DNA from 2 places in the Tissierella sp. QWL-11 genome. Region 1 is predicted to be linked to the other one. Evidence: a T-box and tRNA genes for the amino acid it is inferred to sense, from the RefSeq annotation. Region 1 holds a T-box; the other holds one or more tRNA genes.
What was found. The T-box of region 1 lies ahead of aspS (aspartate--tRNA ligase). A T-box ahead of a tRNA ligase gene usually reads a tRNA of that ligase, here a tRNA-Asp.

Region 1 (3,399 bases):
ATTTTTAACAGCTCAAGATGAAGAAGTAAATATAGTAAGGGGTCTTGATATAGGGGCAGATGACTATATAACTAAGCCCTTTAGGATAAGAGAGCTATTATCTAGGATAAAGGCAATACTTAGAAGATTAGTAGAAAATCCAGTAGATAATACTCTTATATCTAAGGATATAAGAGTAAATTTGCTGGACTCTAAGGTCTATTTAAAAGATGAACTTATCCAACTCACACCTTCAGAGTATAAATTGCTTTTAATTCTTTTAAATAATTGGGATAAGGTTTTATCTAGAAGGTGTATCTTAGAGAACCTATGGGATATAGAAGGGAATTTTGTAGATGATAATTCTTTATCTGTATATATAAGAAGGCTTAGAGAGAAAATTGAAGATGATTCATCTAACCCAGAGTATATTAAAACCATAAGAGGTGTAGGATACAGATGGGACGTAAGTGTTAGAGGTGAGTGATGTTTAGAAATAAAGAGTTTAAATCTATAATTATAAAGCTTATAATTATGCAATCTATATTTGCTATAATGATATTTTTATTTGTAAATTTTACTATTAAAGATATTACAAAAGATGTGATAAAGAGAGATATTTCTTTAGTTGGGAATATATTAAAGGATAATCCAGAATTAGAAAAAGATATAGTACCCTATATAACTAAAGAAATAGAAGAAGAAAATTTTAAAATTGGGGAAAATACTTTGAAAGATTATGGCTATAATATTTCTTTGAAGGATAAAAATCATCCTATTTTAAAACATAATAAAAATATGCCTATGTATATATCGTTTTCTATAATATTATTTCTATTACCTTTGTTATTTTTAATAACAATTGAGTATAAAAAAATTTATAAGAGGATAAGAAAAATATCATTTATGTCGGAAAAAATAGTAGAGGGGAATTTTTCTGAGAGACTTTCTGAACAAGATGAAGGAGATTTTCATATATTAAATCATCAATTCAATCAAATGGCCAATAGATTAGAAAATAGTATAGAGGGTTTAAGTAAAGAAAAAATCTTTTTAAAAGATACAATGGCAGATATATCTCATCAACTTAAAACACCTCTTTCCTCATTAATAATGATAAATGATATCCTATTACATGACAATTCTATGGATGATGTAGTAAAAAAAGATTTTTTAGAAAAGATGGAAAGTCAGATAAATAGAATGGAATGGCTGATTATAAATTTACTTAAAGTAGCTAGAATAGAAGCAGGAGCCATAGACTTTAAAAGAGAAAAAGTATATTTTAAGGAAATTTTGGATATAATAAATAAAAGTTTAGAAATCAAATTAAAAGATCAAAAAATAAATAGTCTTGGAGAAAAAGATGGGTACTTTTATGGAGATAAGAACTGGACATCAGAGGCAATCATAAATATAGTCAAAAATGCCATAGAACATGGAGGAGACAAAATAGATATAATTTTTTCACAAACTCCCCTATTTAGTAGAATTGAAGTCAAAGACAATGGAGAAGGTATAGATAAAAAACATTTGAAAAATATATTTAAAAGATTTTACAAGGTAAGTAGTGAAGTAAAGCCAGAGAGTATAGGGATAGGATTAAATCTATCTAAACTCATAATAGAATCTCAAAATGGAAATATATCTGTGAAGAGTAAAAAAGGCGAATACACAAAGTTTATAATTACATTTTTAAATAAAACTACTTGACAAAATAAAACAAGTAGTATATGATTTTCTCAAGCAAAAAATAAATAAAGACTAGGAACAGACGAGTAGATTAAAATGGTAGTCAAAGCGAACTGGTGATAGTGAGAGTCCAGTACGGATTTTTAATTGAAAAACTTCTGGGAGTCTCTAGCTGAAAGCATATGCAAGTAAGTGTAGACGTAGCTGCCACGTTATGACAGTAGATATCGGCTTTTAGCCTGTATTGAAATATGAGTGGATTATTTTAAATAATCAAACTGGGTGGTACCGCGAATATAGACCTTTCGTCCCTTTAGAGGATGAGAGGTTTTTTTAATTGGAAAAATAAATAGGAGGGATAATATGAGCACAGCTTTAAAGAGAAGCCATTATTGCGGAGAGATAAAAGAAGAGGATAAAGGCAAAGAGATAACTGCAACAGGTTGGGTTCAAAGAACTAGAGATATGGGTGGAATCATATTTTTAGACCTTAGAGATAAAAAAGGAATTCTACAGGTAGTATTTGATGCCAAAGATTTAGATTCTACAACATTTAATCTAGTGGAATCTCTACGAAATGAAGATGTAATAGCTGTAAATGGAAAAATAGAAGAAAGAGATGAAGAGACATACAATCCTAAAATTCCAACTGGAACTGTAGAATTAAGGGGAAAAGTTTTAAAGATATTATCCAGATCTAAAACCGTTCCATTTCCTATAGAAGATAAGATAAATGTAAGAGAAGACTTAAGATTAAAACATAGATATTTAGATATAAGAAGGCCAGAAATATATAATAATTTAAAATTAAGACACAATACTGTAAAAACTATTAGAAGATATTTGGAGGATAAGGATTTTCTAGAAGTAGAAACCCCTATACTTACAAAAAGTACTCCAGAAGGAGCAAGAGACTACTTAGTTCCTAGTCGTGTGCATCCAGGTGATTTTTATGCTCTTCCTCAATCACCTCAGATATTTAAGCAACTTCTTATGGTATCTGGAGTAGATAAATACTATCAAATAGCAAAGTGTTTTAGAGATGAAGATCTTAGAGCTGATAGGCAACCAGAGTTTACCCAAGTAGATATGGAGCTTTCCTTTGTAGATCAAGAGGATGTACTATCTTATTTGGAAGATATGTTTAAGCATGTATTTAAAGAAGTAATGGATATAGATTTTAAAGAAGATTTTAAAAGATTGACATATAAACAGGCCATGGCATTTTATGGAAGTGATAAGCCAGATCTAAGATTTGGAATGGAGATTGTAGATTTAAGTGATATTGCAAGAAATTGTGACTTTAAAGTATTTAGAGGAGCTATGGATAGTGGTGGAGCAGTTAGAGCCATAAATATTAAAGGTGGAAATAGCTTTACTAGAACTGAAATAGAAGATTTAACTCAAAAGGCAATTTCCTATGGAGCAAAGGGAATGGCTTGGATAGGAATAGAGCCAAGTGGAGAATTAAGATCAGTAATTACTAAGTTTTTAAAAGATGAAGAAGTAGAAGAAATAATAGAAAAGGTAAATGGACAGCCTGGAGATTTAATTATATTTAGTGCAGATAAAGAAGAAATAGTATGTAAGACTCTTGGAAATTTAAGACTTGATATAGGAGATAAATTAGGACTTAGGAAAAAAGATGAATTCAAGTTTTTAATAGTAACGGATTTCCCTCTTTTAGAGTGGTCAGAAGAGGAAAATAGATATATTGCTATGCACCAT
Region 2 (3,399 bases), 1.1 Mb from region 1:
GTAAGACTCCAGGAAGACCACCTGGTAGATAGGTCTAAGGTGAAAGAGTAGTAATACTTGAAGCTAAAAGATACTAATAAGTCGAGGACTTGACCAAATAATGATCGAAAATAAATTGCTAAGTAGTTTTCGTCTGGTGACGATAGCAAGAGGGACACACCTGTAACCATACCGAACACAGAAGTTAAGCCTCTTAACGCCGATGGTACTTGGGTGGCAACGCCCTGGGAGAGTAGGAAGTCGCCGGGCTTTATAACCTAACCCAATGAGCAGAAGCGAATTGTAGGTAGGTTAAAGGCAATGAGCACCAAATTTGCACGACTGTAGGAAGTGAACAAATTTGAGTTGCGAAACTGTATTCTTAGGTAGCTCAATGGTGGAGCAACCGGCTGTTAACCGGTAGGCTGTGGGTTCGAGTCCCACCCTGAGAGCCATAGTAAATATAAAGGGCCGGAGTGGCGGAACTGGCAGACGCACAGGACTTAAAATCCTGCGACCCTTAAAAGGTCGTACCGGTTCGATTCCGGTCTCCGGCACCAAGTTTTACTTAAGGTAAGATTAAGTGTGCCACATATCGCGGGATGGAGCAGTCTGGTAGCTCGTCGGGCTCATAACCCGGAGGTCGTAGGTTCAAATCCTGCTCCCGCAACCAAAAATCTTTTTAGATAGTAGTGCCCGATAGGGTGCAACCATAAATCTTTTTGAAACTTTATAAACTTGGCGGCGTAGCTCAGTTGGCTAGAGCATGCGGTTCATACCCGCAGTGTCAGCGGTTCAAATCCGTTCGCCGCTACCATAAGATTTCATATTTGCAAAATACTTATTAATTGTATGGCCCCATGGTCAAGCGGTTAAGACATCGCCCTTTCACGGCGGTATCCGGGGTTCGAATCCCCGTGGGGTCACCATTTTATGACCTAACTTAGCGAACGATAGTGAGTTTTAGTAGGTCAAACGCAACGAGCACCAAATTTATACGAGCATAGCGAGTAAATAAATTTGTCTAGCGAGACTGCGAAAAAACATATGATACAAGTGATATAATTAATGGGCGCATAGCTCAGTTGGGAGAGCACCTGCCTTACAAGCAGGGGGTCACAGGTTCGAGCCCTGTTGTGCCCACCATTTTATAACCTAACTTAACGAAGGATAGTGAGTTCTAGTAGGTTAAACGCAATGAGCACCAAATTTATACGAGCATAGCGAGTTGATAAATTTGTGTAGCGAAACTGCGAAATATTTCGCGGCCTGGTAGTTCAGTTGGTTAGAATGCCAGCCTGTCACGCTGGAGGTCGAGGGTTCGAGTCCCTTCCAGGTCGCCATTTAAAATTATGCTGGCGTAGCTCAGTTGGTAGAGCAACTGACTTGTAATCAGTAGGTCGGGGGTTCAAGTCCTCTTGCCAGCTCCATTTGAATATTATAGTAGTACTCTGTGAGTGCTCCATATGGAGGAGTACCCAAGTGGCTAAAGGGGACGGACTGTAAATCCGTTAGCTCTGCTTTCACTGGTTCAAATCCAGTCTCCTCCACCAGATAGGCGGAAATGGCTCAGTGGTAGAGCATCGCCTTGCCAAGGCGAGGGTCGCGAGTTCGAATCTCGTTTTCCGCTCCAGTGTTCTATTTAATGAATTACTTAGGACCCACCAAATAATATTTGGTGGGTAAAATGTACCCTTAGCTCAGCTGGATAGAGTGTCTGGCTACGAACCAGAAGGTCGGGGGTTCGACTCCCTCAGGGTACGCCATTTAGAAGTTTTCGAGATTAATCTTGAAAACTATTTTTATTTAATAGGAAAGTTCTACTTTCCTATTAAATAAAAATAGGTATGCTCTTAAATTAAAGCATACCAAAAAATCTAATAGAAATTAGATTACTTTTTGTATTCATAGTGAACACCACGAATACCAGTATATGATTTTGGAGTCATAATACCATCACAAACTTGGCAATAAGGCTGTGGTGGAACAGATGGAGCTAGACCATTAAAAATATTATCCTCTTCTAATTGATTTACAATGAAACTAGGAACCCAAAGGGAATAACCACATTTAGTACAAATAAATTCTACTAAATCATCATTTTTAGAAAAACCTTCAAGAATATTCATAAAACACCTCCACAGTGCTAAATTAATTACTAAGCACTATTATACAATTGAGAAGGAAAATTATCAATATACTGGTTTTCTCCTGAATGAAAAATATCAACAAGTTCCATTGTATGCCCACAAGAACACCATAAAGGGTCTACACCGAAAGCAAGAAGAAGTCTAGCACGCCAATTAGAATACTTTTTTCTAAAGTTTTTCTTAGAAACAGTATCCATTAGATAGAGCTTAGAAGAATGAGAATATTTTTTAGCATAAAGACCATAATATCTAATCATTTTAAATTGTGTTTCTGGAATATGAATAATTAAACGCTTAATAAAATCCATAGCATGTATTTTTTCAACTACCCGTTTGTTGTCTTCGTGGCGATCATAGTAAAACTCAACAAATTCACCATCATAATTAATGATACGAGACTGAGCCATAGCAGGACGCCCAGTGTATCGAATAATATACTTAACAGCCTCAGAAGATTTAGAATTAACATTTGGATTAGCATAAACATAGAAACCCTTAGGATAATTTTTAAACAAATATGATTTAAGAGAATAAAAAGAAGAACCAAGGTTTTTATGAAGAAATGAAAGCATAGTAGCTTGCCACCTTTTCCTGAGCATATTAAAAGGAATATGAGAGATTTTTCTCCAAACAGTTCTGTTACCAGAAGCACCTTCAGTTAAAAGCATATGTATATGAGGGTTCCATTTAAGATCACGACCGAAAGTATGCATAGTAGAAATAAACCCAGGCTTCAAATTCTCAGATTTATTTAATTTAAAAAACCAAGTTAGAATAGTATCAGCACTAGCCTTGAAAAATAGATTGAGAAGCTTTCTATCTCTGCTAAAGAAAATTCTAAGCTCTTTAGGAATAGTAAAAACAATATGACGATGTTTGCAATTAATGAGTTTAGAAGAAATTGAAGAAGCACGATCTTGAATATACTTAGCGCCACAAGAGTTACAAAAACGACTTTTACAAGTAAAATAGACATGCTTAAACTTACCACAGTGTTCACAGTGATAAAGTGCGTGTCCCATTGAAGAGTCACCACATTTAATTATTTTATCAACATTTTTTAAAACAGTAGGTCTAATAGGATAACCTTCATTAAGAAAAGCATCCCAATGATCTGCAAAGATATCTTTAATTTTAAAAGAAATATTGGGCATAAATATCACCAAAATATTTATACCCAAATGAAAACAAATTTAATTTTAAAAAGAAAGTTAAAATTTAAGATTTTAACGCGTCGTAGACGCTATTTTTATTTAATAGGAAAGTTCTA

Region 2: it encodes a tRNA-Asp, which carries the amino acid that the T-box ahead of aspS (aspartate--tRNA ligase) is inferred to sense. The anticodon was not compared.

Annotation. Positions count from the first base shown of each region.
Region 1 covers NZ_CM178750.1:2,528,028-2,531,426, reverse strand. Annotated here, with positions in the region: gene AC4PG3_RS12495 (response regulator transcription factor) at 1-466, shown strand, start outside; gene AC4PG3_RS12490 (HAMP domain-containing sensor histidine kinase) at 466-1,692, shown strand; T-box leader at 1,737-1,987, shown strand; gene aspS (aspartate--tRNA ligase) at 2,035-3,399, shown strand, end outside.
Region 2 covers NZ_CM178750.1:1,404,373-1,407,771, forward strand. Annotated here, with positions in the region: rRNA gene AC4PG3_RS06650 (23S ribosomal RNA) at 1-97, shown strand, start outside; rRNA gene rrf (5S ribosomal RNA) at 133-249, shown strand; tRNA gene AC4PG3_RS06660 (tRNA-Asn) at 360-434, shown strand; tRNA gene AC4PG3_RS06665 (tRNA-Leu) at 450-539, shown strand; tRNA gene AC4PG3_RS06670 (tRNA-Met) at 576-652, shown strand; tRNA gene AC4PG3_RS06675 (tRNA-Met) at 720-796, shown strand; tRNA gene AC4PG3_RS06680 (tRNA-Glu) at 834-908, shown strand; tRNA gene AC4PG3_RS06685 (tRNA-Val) at 1,050-1,125, shown strand; tRNA gene AC4PG3_RS06690 (tRNA-Asp) at 1,246-1,322, shown strand; tRNA gene AC4PG3_RS06695 (tRNA-Thr) at 1,334-1,409, shown strand; tRNA gene AC4PG3_RS06700 (tRNA-Tyr) at 1,448-1,532, shown strand; tRNA gene AC4PG3_RS06705 (tRNA-Gly) at 1,538-1,612, shown strand; tRNA gene AC4PG3_RS06710 (tRNA-Arg) at 1,669-1,745, shown strand; gene AC4PG3_RS06715 (hypothetical protein) at 1,872-2,108, opposite strand; gene AC4PG3_RS06720 (IS91 family transposase) at 2,138-3,283, opposite strand.